Regions from separate parts of the Tessaracoccus zhenghani genome, predicted to be linked through region 3. Evidence: riboswitches for the same ligand, from Rfam matches in the RefSeq annotation. Region 3 holds a riboswitch; each other region holds the start of a gene.
The links. A riboswitch is a leader RNA that binds a small molecule or an ion and turns the genes downstream of it on or off. The one in region 3 is predicted to bind thiamine pyrophosphate.
Positions count from the first base shown of each region.

Region 1: it holds a riboswitch for thiamine pyrophosphate, as region 3 does, so the genes downstream of both, ACX1DX_RS07780 (thiamine ABC transporter substrate-binding protein) here and ACX1DX_RS11195 (MFS transporter) in region 3, are expected to answer to the same signal.
Region 2: it holds a riboswitch for thiamine pyrophosphate, as region 3 does, so the genes downstream of both, thiC (phosphomethylpyrimidine synthase ThiC) here and ACX1DX_RS11195 (MFS transporter) in region 3, are expected to answer to the same signal.

Region 1 is NZ_CM137275.1:1,613,760-1,617,966, forward strand. It holds gene ACX1DX_RS07770 (ABC1 kinase family protein) at 1-1,234, shown strand, start outside; gene disA (DNA integrity scanning diadenylate cyclase DisA) at 1,260-2,303, shown strand; TPP riboswitch at 2,363-2,468, shown strand; gene ACX1DX_RS07780 (thiamine ABC transporter substrate-binding protein) at 2,503-3,564, shown strand; gene ACX1DX_RS07785 (ABC transporter permease) at 3,561-4,207, shown strand, end outside.
Region 2 is NZ_CM137275.1:1,904,002-1,908,208, forward strand. It holds rRNA gene ACX1DX_RS09140 (16S ribosomal RNA) at 49-1,569, opposite strand; TPP riboswitch at 2,240-2,348, shown strand; gene thiC (phosphomethylpyrimidine synthase ThiC) at 2,340-4,058, shown strand; gene ACX1DX_RS09150 (nuclease-related domain-containing protein) at 4,177-4,207, shown strand, end outside.
Region 3 is NZ_CM137275.1:2,363,036-2,367,242, forward strand. It holds gene thiM (hydroxyethylthiazole kinase) at 1-548, opposite strand, end outside; gene ACX1DX_RS11195 (MFS transporter) at 545-1,885, opposite strand; TPP riboswitch at 1,876-1,985, opposite strand; gene ACX1DX_RS11200 (plasmid stabilization protein) at 2,075-2,404, shown strand; gene ACX1DX_RS11205 (SDR family NAD(P)-dependent oxidoreductase) at 2,406-3,095, opposite strand; gene hslR (Hsp15 family ribosome-associated heat shock protein) at 3,178-3,543, shown strand; gene ACX1DX_RS11215 (alcohol dehydrogenase catalytic domain-containing protein) at 3,550-4,207, opposite strand, start outside.

The DNA of each region.
Region 1 (4,207 bases), 750 kb from region 3:
CCGGGTGCGCAACGACCTGGATTCCCTCGCAGGCCTGGCAGATTTCGTGGACCACAACACACCCGTCGGCCCCCGCCTCGGTGCCGCGCGGATGCTGGCCCAGTTCCGGCGCTCCATGGCCGACGAGCTGGACTACCGCAAGGAGGCGGCGAACCTGCGCCTGTTCGCGGACCTCGCCGAGGACGAACGCGACCTCGTGGTGCCCACCCCCATCGACGACTACTCCACAGACGAGGTGCTCACGCTCGAGTTGATGCCCGGGAAGAAGATCACCGACGTCGGCAGGATCGAACTGCTCGACGTCGACGGCCCGGCGCTGGCGGGTTCGCTGTTCCACTTCATGCTGAAGGCCATGCTGGTGGACGGCATCCTCCACGCGGATCCCCACCCCGGCAACCTGTTCCTCACCCCGGACCACCGCATCGCCATCCTCGACGTGGGCATGGTGGTGCGTCTGCCCGCGCGGGTCCGGACGTCGCTGGTGAAGCTGCTCGTGGCCATCGGCGACGCCGACGGCGAGGCCGCGGCCATGGTGCTGGCCGGGATGGGCCACCCGCTGGAGGACTACGATGCGGCGGCCTTCCGTGACTCCGTCACCCACCTCGTGTCCACCACGCTCGCCATGGGCCCGGATCTCCAGGCGGGCACCGTGCTGATGGAACTGGCCCGGCTCTCAGGGGAACACGGACTCCGTCCTCCCGCGGAGATGACGATGGTGGGCAAGGCGCTGCTGAACCTGGATCAGGCCACGCAGCACCTGGATCCCGGCTTCACGCCCATCGAGGCCATCCGCGCCAACGTCTCCACCATCCTCCGCGCCGGTTTCAGCCCGAGCGCCGGCCAGACGCTGCTGAGCGGGCTGGAGGGCAAGGAGTTCATCGAGCGGCTCCCCCGCCGCGCGAACCGCATCCTCGACTCCCTCGCCGAGGGCGAGTTGAGCTTCAACATCAACGCCGTCGACGAGGACCGGCTCCACATGGTGCTGCACCAGGTGGCCAACCGGGTGTCGGTCGCGCTGATCCTGGCCGCGATCACGGTGGCGGCCGCCCTGCTGATGGTCGCCGACGTCGGGCCCCACCTACTGGGCTACCCCGCGCTGGGCGCGATCTTCTTCCTCATCGCCGCCATCGGGGGCCTCGTCATGGTGGTCGGGATCCTCTTCGAGGACCGGCCCCCGGTCCGACGCGTCAAGCGCCGTGACAGGCGCCGCAAGCTGTACGACGACGCCCCGTAGACTGACCCCGACGTAAGGAGTCCAGGTGCCAAGGTCCGCCATCCGCCGCTATCTGCGGTTGCTCGCGCCGGGCACCCAGCTGCGCGGGGGCCTGGATCGCATCCTGCTCGGCCGCACCGGCGCCCTCATCGTGCTCGGCAACAACACGAGGGTCCAGCAGGTGTGCTCGGGCGGCTTCCAACTCGGCGTCGACTGCACCGAGCAGAATCTCCGCGAACTCGCGAAGCTCGACGGGGCGATCATCCTCTCCAACGACCTCAGCCGCATCGTGGCCGCCGGCGTGCACCTCGTGCCGGAGGGCGATCTTCCCACGGCCGAGACGGGCACCAGGCACCGGTCGGCGGACCGCACGGCCCAGTCTGCCGGCGTGCCGGTGGTCACCGTATCGGCCTCTATGAGCACCGTCTCCCTCTTCCTGGGGGGCCGGCGCCATCCCGTCGAGACCGTGCCCCAGGTGATCAGCCGGGCGAACCAGACGCTGGCCACTCTGTCGCGCGTCGTCACGCGGCTCACAGACCAGATGGAGCAGTTCACGCTGCTCGAGATCGGCGAGCAGGTCACCCTGCGCGACCTCACCCACGTCGCGCACCGCCTGGAACTCACCCGCAGGTTGTCCACGGAGATGCAGTTCCATGTGGACATCCTCGGGGTCGAGGGGAGGATGGTCGCGCTGCAGCACACGGAACTGGCCAGCCACTTCGAGGGGGTCGCGGATCTGCTGACGGAGGACTACGCGCACAACCTGTCGGACCCCTCGGAATTCGACCTGCTGGCCCTGCACAACTTCTCTCCCGAGGAACTCTTCAGCGGCGGCCTGGTGGCGGAGCGGCTGGGGTTCGGGGCGAACGCCAACCTGGAACAGAGCCTGGAGACGCGCGGCGTGCGACTCCTCTCCCGGGTGGGCCGGTTACCGGCGCCGATGGTGTCGAAGCTGGTGGGCAGGTACACCCTGCAGGAGATGTTCGGCGCCTCCGTGTCGCAGTTGATGGAGATCGACGGGATCGGCCCACGCCGTGCGCGCCAGATCCGCGACGCCCTGCTGCGGATCACGGACTCCAGCGGTTCCTGACAGACGCCCGTCAGCCGCGAACCCCCTGGAGAGCACTTCCCGGACTGCGCTAAGGTGGACGCCGAACACAGGGGAGCGCCACCGGGGCGCTGAGAGTGCGGGAGGCCGCAGACCCTCAAACCTGATCCGGTTAGCACCGGCGTAGGGAGTTGGGAATTCTCCTCGGCATCCGCCGAGCCCTCCTCTTGAAGGAGCGGACATGAAGTTCTTCGTACACTCTGCCATCGCGGCCGCCGCCGTGCTGGCGCTGGCGGCCTGCGGCGGAGCGGCCACCCCGGGGGGCACGGAAGGCCCCGCGCGCGAGACGTCCGAGGCGCTCACCTCGTCGTCGACCTTGACGGTGGTGACCCACGATTCGTTCAGCCTGCCGGACGACCTCAAGGCCCGGTTCGCCGAGGAATCCGGCCTGGACGTGACCTACGTCCAGCCCGGCGACAGCGGCACCCTGGTCAACCAGCTCATCCTCACGAAGGACTCGCCGCTCGGCGACGTGGTGTTCGGCATCGACAACACCTACGCCTCGCGCGCCGCGGAGGAGGGTGTCCTCTCCGGTTACGAGTCAGAGGCCCTCCCGGAGGAGGCCAGGGCCATGGCCACCGAGGGCCTCACGCCCATCGACTTCGGCGACGTGTGCATCAACGCCGACAAGCGCTGGTTCGCCGAGCACGACCTGACCATCCCGGCCACCCTCGACGACCTCCTCAAACCCGAATACAAGGACCTCCTCGTCGTGACCCACCCGGCGTCCTCCTCGCCGGGCCTGGCCTTCCTGCTCGCCACCATCGGCGAGAAGGGCGACGGCTGGCTCGACTACTGGTCCGCCCTGGCGGACAACGGCCTGAAGGTCGCCTCGGGTTGGACCGAGGCCTACTACACGGACTTCTCGGGCGCCGACGGCGCAGGGCCCCGCCCGCTGGTGCTGAGCTACGCCACCTCCCCCGCGTACACAGTGGACGGGGACGAATCCACCACCGAAGCGCTGCTGGACACGTGCTTCCGCCAGGTCGAGTACGCCGGCGTCCTCGCGGGCGCCCAGAACGAGGAAGGCGCCCGCGCCTTCGTCGACTTCCTGCTCAGCCCCGAGGTGCAGAGCGTGTTCCCCACCGAGATGTACATGTACCCTGCGGCGACCGACACCGAACTGCCCGAGGAGTGGGCCCGCTTCGCGCCGCTGGCACCGTCGCCGGTGGAGGTCTCCCCCGAAGAGATCGACGCGAACCGCGACCAGTGGATCCGTGACTGGACCGAGGCCATGGGGTGAGATCGACCCTGGGTTGGCGGCTGGGATGGGCGCTGACGGCGCTCGTTCCGGCCGCCTTCCTGACGCTCTTCTTCGCGTGGCCCGCCGCCGCGCTCGTGCTGCGGGGCTTCCACGACGACACCTCATGGACGCTCGAGGGTTTCAGTTCAGTCTTCGGCTCCCGCCGCACCTGGGGGGCCATCTGGTTCACCCTCGGCACGGCCACCGCCTCCACGCTGCTGTGTCTGGTGCTCGGGTTGCCGGGCGCCTACCTCCTCTACCGCTGCCGGTTCCGCGGCCGCGACACCTTGCGCGCCCTCATCACCATCCCCTTCGTGCTGCCCACGGTGGTGGTGGGCGTCGCATTCGGCTCATTGCTGCGCCCCGACGGGCTGCTCGGCTGGCTCGGCCTGGCCGGCACCCCGGCCGCCATCCTCGCCGCGATGGTGTTCTTCAACTACTCCGTGATCGTGCGCACGGTGGGCACCCTCTGGGCGCGCCTCGACCCGCGCCTGGCCCAGGCCGCCGGCACGCTGGGCGCCTCTCCCCTCCGCACACTGCGCACCGTGACGCTGCCGGCCCTGACGCCGGCGATTGTCTCCGGCGCATCCCTGGTGTTCCTGTTCAGCGCCTCCAGCTACGGCATTGTGATGGTGCTGGGCCA
Region 2 (4,207 bases), 460 kb from region 3:
CGACCATGAGCACCACAGTCAAAAACCGTGCTGCTACAGGCTCCTTAGAAAGGAGGTGATCCAGCCGCACCTTCCGGTACGGCTACCTTGTTACGACTTAGTCCTAATTACCGGTCCCACCTTCGACGGCTCCCTCCCACAAGGGGTTAGGCCACCGGCTTCGGGTGTTACCGACTTTCATGACTTGACGGGCGGTGTGTACAAGCCCCGGGAACGTATTCACCGCAGCGTTGCTGATCTGCGATTACTAGCGACTCCGACTTCATGGGGTCGAGTTGCAGACCCCAATCCGAACTGAGACCGGCTTTTTGAGATTCGCTCACCCTTGCAGGTTCGCAGCTCTTTGTACCGGCCATTGTAGCATGCGTGAAGCCCTGGACATAAGGGGCATGATGACTTGACGTCATCCCCACCTTCCTCCGAGTTGACCCCGGCGGTCTCCTATGAGTCCCCGGCATTACCCGCTGGCAACATAGGACGAGGGTTGCGCTCGTTGCGGGACTTAACCCAACATCTCACGACACGAGCTGACGACAGCCATGCACCACCTGTAAACCGACCATAAAGGGGCACCTATCTCTAGATGTTTCCGGCATATGTCAAACCCAGGTAAGGTTCTTCGCGTTGCATCGAATTAATCCGCATGCTCCGCCGCTTGTGCGGGGCCCCGTCAATTCCTTTGAGTTTTAGCCTTGCGGCCGTACTCCCCAGGCGGGGTACTTAATGCGTTAGCTGCGGCACGGAGTTCGTGGAATGAACCCCACACCTAGTACCCACCGTTTACGGCGTGGACTACCAGGGTATCTAAGCCTGTTTGCTCCCCACGCTTTCGCTTCTCAGCGTCAGGAAAGGTCCAGAGAACCGCCTTCGCCACTGGTGTTCCTCCTGATATCTACGCATTCCACCGCTTCACCAGGAATTCCATTCTCCCCTACCTTCCTCAAGTCTGCCCGTATCGGAAGCAGGCTCAGGGTTAAGCCCTGAGTTTTCACTACCGACGCAACAAACCGCCTACAAGCTCTTTACGCCCAATAAATCCGGACAACGCTCGCACCCTACGTATCACCGCGGCTGCTGGCACGTAGTTAGCCGGTGCTTCTTCTGCAGGTACCGTCACTCTCGCTTCGTCCCTGCTGAAAGCGGTTTACAACCCGAAGGCCGTCATCCCGCACGCGGCGTTGCTGCATCAGACTTGCGTCCATTGTGCAATATTCCCCACTGCTGCCTCCCGTAGGAGTTTGGGCCGTATCTCAGTCCCAATGTGGCCGGTCACCCTCTCAGGCCGGCTACCCGTCGAAGCCTTGGTGAGCCACTACCTCACCAACAAGCTGATAGGCCGCGAGTCCATCCTTGACCGCCGGAGCTTTCAAACCAACACGATGCCGTGCAGGCTGGTATCCGGTATTAGCACCTGTTTCCAGGAGTTATCCCAAAGTCAAGGGCAGGTTACTCACGTGTTACTCACCCGTTCGCCACTCGTGTACCCCCGAAAGGGCCTTACCGTTCGACTTGCATGTGTTAAGCACGCCGCCAGCGTTCGTCCTGAGCCAGGATCAAACTCTCCGTTGAAAATTATCAGTACAGACACCCCAAAAGGCACCTGCTCAACTGTCAACTAGTTTGATACCGACAAAATCCAAAAAACTGGACTTTAATCAATATTAATTCAAAGGAATCCATCCCCAACCAAAGCTGGGAGACGGGTTCGCACGACAAGACTCCGAAAAGCCTTGCCAGTGCATGTATTTGGCATTGACTTAAAGCACACTGTTGAGTTCTCAAGTTTCGGGTGCGACCCGCGCTTCAACCACACCATTTTCCGTGCGATTCCCGCTTGGGGCAACTCGATCAACTTTACTTGCCGTGTTCCAGCCTGTCAAATCGGCCGGTTTGGCTTGTTCCGTTGAGTTGTATTTGCCGCTTGGGCAACCCGCAGAACTTTACTTGTTGGCCTCCCCGTGTCAAATCGCTTGATCTGGGTGGATCAGCCGCAAATAAGCATGAATTCCCATGTGACTGGGGGTTTTGCTTGTTCAGCAGTCGCTTGCGCGAAGACCAATACTAGACAGACTCTGCGGAGAAGTCAAAATCGGTGTAGGGCTGGGCTCGCCTGCCGGCTGCGCGTCGCGTCGAGTCGCGAGGCGATGTCGTCCTGACAGGGGCTTGTGCTCCCACGAGGCGAGTGCGGAGCGTTCGCCATGAGACGTCGGTGGCGGTGAGCTCCCGCTGTGGTTGGCTTCAGACACCCCACGGGTGCCCGGGCACGGGCTGAGATCAAGCTGATGCCGCTTGCGACCGTCGAACCTGTCCGGGTCATGCCGGCGAAGGAAGAGAGTCAGATGGAAATCCATCCGCAGCATCGTGCCGTCACCATCTCCGATGGCGACATCCACGTCCCGGTCACCGCCATCAGCTTGGCGGACTCCCCTGGTGACGTCCCCAATGCCGACGTGCACGTCTACCGCACGTGTGGCCCCACCGTCGATCCTGTGGAAGGGCTTGCCCCGAAGCGCCGGGAGTGGATTGCCGGGCGAGGTGACACTGAACTCCATTCGGCGCGCTCCACCGACCTGGCCGACGACGGCCGGGCGGCCGTGCGTCGTGGCGCGGCCTCCGATGAATGGCGCGGCCGCAGGCAGGAGCCCATCCGAGCCATACCCGGCAAGAGGGTGACGCAGCTGCACTATGCCCGCAATGGCGTCGTCACCCCGGAGATGCGTTACGTGGCGCTGCGCGAGGGCGTCGCCGTCGAGAAGGTGGTGGAAGAGGTGGCGTCCGGCCGAGCGATCATCCCCGCCAACATCAACCACCCTGAGGCCGAACCGATGATCATCGGCAGGGCGTTCCTGACGAAGGTCAACGCCAACATCGGCAACTCCGCCGTCACCAGTTCCATCGCGGAGGAGGTGGACAAGCTGACGTGGGCTACCCGCTGGGGCGCCGACACAGTCATGGACCTCTCCACCGGTGATGACATTCACACCACGCGCGAATGGATCGTCCGCAACAGCCCCGTGCCCATCGGTACCGTGCCGCTCTACCAGGCGCTGGAGAAGGTGGACGGCAAGGCCGAGGAGCTCACATGGAAGGTGTACCGGGACACGGTCATCGAGCAGGCCGAGCAGGGCGTCGACTACATGACCGTCCACGCCGGCGTCCTCTTGAGGTACGTGCCGCTGACGGCTGATCGCGTCACGGGCATCGTCAGCCGGGGTGGGTCGATCATGGCCGGCTGGATGCTTGCTCACCACCGGGAGTCGTTCCTCTACGAGCACTTCGACGAACTGTGCGAGATCTTCGCGGCCTACGACATCTCGTTCAGCCTGGGCGACGGGCTGCGGCCCGGCTCCATCGCCGACGCGAACGACGAGGCTCAGTTCGCCGAGCTGCGCACCCTCGCCGAGCTGACGAAGCGGGCCTGGGAGTACGACGTGCAGGTAATGGTGGAGGGCCCCGGCCACATCCCGCTGAACCTCGTGGAGGAGAACGTACGCCTCGAGCAGGACTGGTGCCACGGCGCGCCGTTCTACACGCTGGGGCCGCTGGTCACCGACATCGCCCCGGGGTACGACCACATCACCTCCGCCATCGGGGCCGCAGTGATCGCCATGCACGGCACCGCGATGCTCTGTTACGTCACCCCCAAGGAACACCTGGGGCTGCCGAACCGCGACGACGTGAAGACCGGCGTCATCACGTACAAGATTGCGGCCCACGCCGCCGATGTCGCCAAGGGACACCCCGGGGCGCAGGTCCGCGACGACGCCTTGAGCAAGGCGCGGTTCGAGTTCCGGTGGCACGACCAGTTCGCGCTGTCGCTCGACCCGGACACCGCCATCGCGTTCCACGACGAGACCCTGCCCGCGGAGCCGGCGAAGACGGCGCACTTCTGCTCGATGTGTGGGCCGAAGTTCTGCTCGATGAAGATCAGCGGCGACATCAGGGCCCGGTTCGGTTCCGGTGTCGACGCGGAGTCGGGCATGGCGGCGAAGTCGCGGGAGTTCAGGGAGATGGGTGCACAGGTGTACCTGGACATCTCCGAGGCGCAGAGCGCCTGATTCTGGCGGGCTGGCCGCGGCCCGGAGGGATCGCGGCTAGCCTCGGCCCATGGGGGACAAGTCGTCGACCGCGTTCAATTTCAAGCGGTGGAAGCACTTCGGTAAAGATCGCTTATACGTGATTCGCTCCAGTGACGGGGTGCAGCTGG
Region 3 (4,207 bases):
AGCGCGTGCCCGGCGGTGACGCCGATCCTGCGCTCACCGTCGGTGATGAGGTCGCGCGCTCCCGACACCGCGACGACGGCGTGGGAGGCCCGAGCCAACAGGGTCGCCGCTTGCGCAGCCTGCTCAGGCGTGTGCGCGGTGTCGGCGCCCCGCCCCGTCACCCCGGTGCCCGCGATGTTCAGGATCTCCGAGGCGTTGCCGCGGACCACGGCCGGCGCCTCGGACAGCAACCGGCGGGCCAGCGGCGTGCGGACCGGCGCGATCCCCACCGCCGTCGGGTCCAATACCCAGGGAGTGCCCAGCGAGTGGGCCCTGGCGACGGTGGCGGGGATGCCCGCCATACCGTCGGAGGAGAGGGTGCCGAGGTTGATCAGCAGCGCGTCGGCCACCTCCACCATCGACGGCGCCTCCTCCGACGTCTCGGTCATCATGGGCCGCGCGCCCGCGGCGAGCAGGGCGTCGGCGACGAAGTTCATCGACACCGCCGCACTCAGGCAGTGCACCAGCGGCGCCCGTTCGCGCACGGCCGTGATGACGTCGGCGATCATGCGGCCACCTGACGGGAGGCGACAGCCTCGAGGTCGTCTGTGAGTTCCCGCGGCCGCAGGGCCGGGCCCACCGCACCGCACACCGCGACGAGAGCGCCGCCCAACACCATGAGGCCCACGACGGCGGCGTCGCGCCCGAACCAGCCCTCCAGCGTGGGCAGGTAGAAGGGGTACAGGGCCGGGATGACGATGGACAGGCTGTAGGCCGTGCCGTAACCCGTGGCCCGCACGGCAGTGGGGAAGCGCTCCGACAGGTACGCGCCCACTGGGCCGTAGGCAGTGACGGTCAGCACCTGCAGGGCGACGGCGCACACGGCGATCAGCCACACGGCCGGGCCGCTCATGATCGCCAGCCACAACAGCGGCGCCGACACCGCCGCGAGCACTCCCCAGATGACGAAGAACCGCCGACGGCCCAGCACGGTGGAAAGGTGCCCCGTGACACCCATCACGATGGCCTGACCGACGGCGGCGCACCCCATCACCAGGCTCACGCTCGTGGGCGCCAGCCCCACGTCGGTGCCCAGCCGGGGCGTCAGCATGATCACGGTGGTGTTGGTCAGGAACCACAAACCGCTCATCAGGCCGAACATCTGCCAGAACGCCGGTGCGTAGGCGCCGGTCAGCACTTCCAGCAGCCCGAGCCTGCGCCCCGTGGCGCGGCTGCGGTGGAACACCGGCGCGTCCGTGACGTGTCGCCCGTAGTAGATCAGCATCCCCACCGACGCCAGACCGCCCGCCGCGAAGGAGGCCCGCCAGCCCCAGGCCGCGTAGTCCTCGGCCCCGAGCGCCACCAGCAGGATGCCCGTGGCGAACGCGATGGTGGCCTGCGCCCACGGCGCCATCGACATGATCAGGCCGGAGAACAGGCCGCGGCGCCTCGGCTTCGACCACTCCATCGCGAGCGGGATCGCCGCTGAGTACTCCCCGGCGATGAAGATGCCGCCGAGGAAGCGCAGCGCGATGACGATCATGATCGCCGCGCCTCCGATCGACTCGTGTGTGGGGACGGCCGCGATGCCGAACGTGCACGCCGCGGTGCCGGCGATGGCGACCTTCGTCGTCGTGGTGCGGCCGAGGTGGTCGGCGATCTGGCCGAAGACCATGCCCCCGATGGGGCGGCCGAGCAGCATCGCCATCACGACGATGGCGCCGGTGGTGGCCGCGGCATGCGGCCCCGCGAGCACGGTCAGGGCCGGGGCCAGCGCGACGAGTGGCAGGAAGATGTGCAGTTGGTCGACGTAGTTGCCCAGGACGCCGCCGCGGAGCGCAGCCTTTCCCTCGGGAGGCAGCGTCCGCGGGGGCGCGGTGGTGGGCATTGCAAGGGTGTGTGACATGGTTCACTTCCTTCGCCGGCATGACCCGGACAGGTTCGGACGGTCCGGGCCGCATCAGCCCCATCTCAGCCCTCTGCCGAGGGCACCCGCGTGGATGGCAGCACCCTAGCCCACCGTCGGTCCGCGCTAAAGGGGGTAGCCGGACGTGGAACGCCGCCGTAGCGTTGGTGGACCGAGCAGGAGGTGGGGATGAGCCCCAAGGCATGGAGCGCCAAGCGCGAACGGCAGTACGAGCACATCAAGGAGGGCCTCGAGGAGCGCGGCGAGGACGAGGACACGGCTGAGGAGATCGCCGCCCGCACAGTGAACAAGGAGCGCGCTCGGGCAGGCGAGGCGAAGGAATCCAGCAGGTTGTCCCGCGAGGACATCTCGTCAGGCCGACGCGGTGGCCTCCGCTCCCACAATGGGCCGGGTGGCCGTACCCGGGACCAGCTCTATGAAGAGGCCAAGCGCAAGAACGTCGAGGGCCGCTCGAAGATGAACAAGGCGGAGCTGGAGAAGGCAGTCGACAAGAAGTGAATCAGCCGGCGTCGCGGACGTCCGCGATGACCTTCTCGCCGAAGTCTGCGCGGTTGAGCAGCGTGATGATCCTGCGGGCCGCCTCGTCTGGCGATGACAGACGACCCTCGTCCTTCAGTGCCTGGAACTGGTCTCGCGCCGGGAAGTCCGTGCCGCGGATGGCTTCCTGCATCTGGGTGTCCACCACCCCCGGGGCGATGGAGGCCACGCGCACGCCCTCGAGGTTCTCCTCGGCGAGCGCCACGGCGTGCATGTCGACGGCGGCCTTGCCCGCGCAGTAGGTGCTCCACGTGGTGTGGGGGCGGCGCGCCGCCCCGCTGCTGATGTGCACCACGCGCAGAGGCGCCCCAGCGGTGCGCAGCCTCACCACGGCGTCGGTCAGGATGATGGGAGCGGTCACGTTGACGTTGACCGACCGCTCGATCTCCGCCGGGTCCAGCGTGCCCACGAAGCCGATGGGCGACACCGCCCCCGCGTTGTTGATCAGGATGATGTCCGAGGCGCCCGCCAGGAACTCCGCGAGTGCGCCGGATTCCAGCCACGCGGCCAGTTCCGACGCCGACCCCAGGTCCACCTGGGCGCCGGCAGAGCGCGACACGCCGAGGACGGCCCAGCCGTCGGCCTCCAACTGCGAGGCGAGCGCGGCACCGAGGCCCTTGCTGTGGCCGGTGACGATGGCTTTTCTGGTCATGGGGTTCCTTTCTGGCAGGTCTCTCGTCGCCACCGTACCGGGCCTCCCCGAGGCCCATTGACCGGGCGATTAGGATCAGCGCATGACCCGACTGGATGCCTGGCTGTGGGCGGTGCGCGTGTACAAGACCCGCTCGCTCGCAACCTCGGCCGTGCGCGGCGGGCACGTGAGGGTGAACGACCTGCTGCCCAAGGCGTCGCAGCATGTGGTGGCGGGCCAGGTCATCCGGGTGCGTAAGGACCAGGACGAGAAGATCCTCGAGGTGGTGGACCCCGGTCTGGCCAAGCGGGTCAGCGCGCCGCTGGCGCAGGCCGCCTACATCGACCGGACGCCCGAGAAGCCGCCACCCATCCCGGAGATGGTGGGCCGCGTGGCGGTGCGCGACCGCGGAGCCGGCCGCCCGACCAAGCGTGAACGCCGGGCGATCGAGCAGCTCCGCGGCCACTAGAGTCGGCTAGGCGCCGGCCAGCAACGCCTCCTCGGCCTGCTTGGTCCAGACGCCGTTGTTCAGCTTCGCGGCGACATGCGGAAGCTTCTCCGGCATGTCCACCAGACGCGTCAGCTCGAGGTCGTGCAGCATCGGGTACACCATGATCTTGCCGCCGCTGGTGCGGTTCATCACCGAGTCGATCGCGTCCTGGAAACCCTTCATGCCGGTCACGGCGTCCAGGCTGATGTGGGTGTCGATGATGCCTTCCTCGATCTTGCGCAGCACGGTGCGCATGTCCGAGACATCCGAGCCTGAGGTGCCCAGCATGAAGATGCGGCGCTCGACGATGCCCTGGAGGTCGAAGTCGCCCAGGGTGCCGGCGGGGATGCCCGCGAAGGCGTTGAGGATCGCCCCTTCGCCGGCGAGGTCCACGGCCTGGCTGACCAGTGCCGGGACGGGCACCATGCACGCGATGTGCGTGAAACCGTGCTGCAGTTCCTCGTCGCCGGTGTTGACGTAGGTGATCGGCACGCTGCGGCCGGCGGCGATGGGATCGACGGTGCGCGACAGGTGCGTCAGCCGGTCGTCGCTGAGGTCTGTGCCGGTGACGCGGATGCCCTCCACCCCGGAGGTGACGGCGCGGATGGTGTGCATCATGCCCATGGGGCCCGCTGCGCCGATG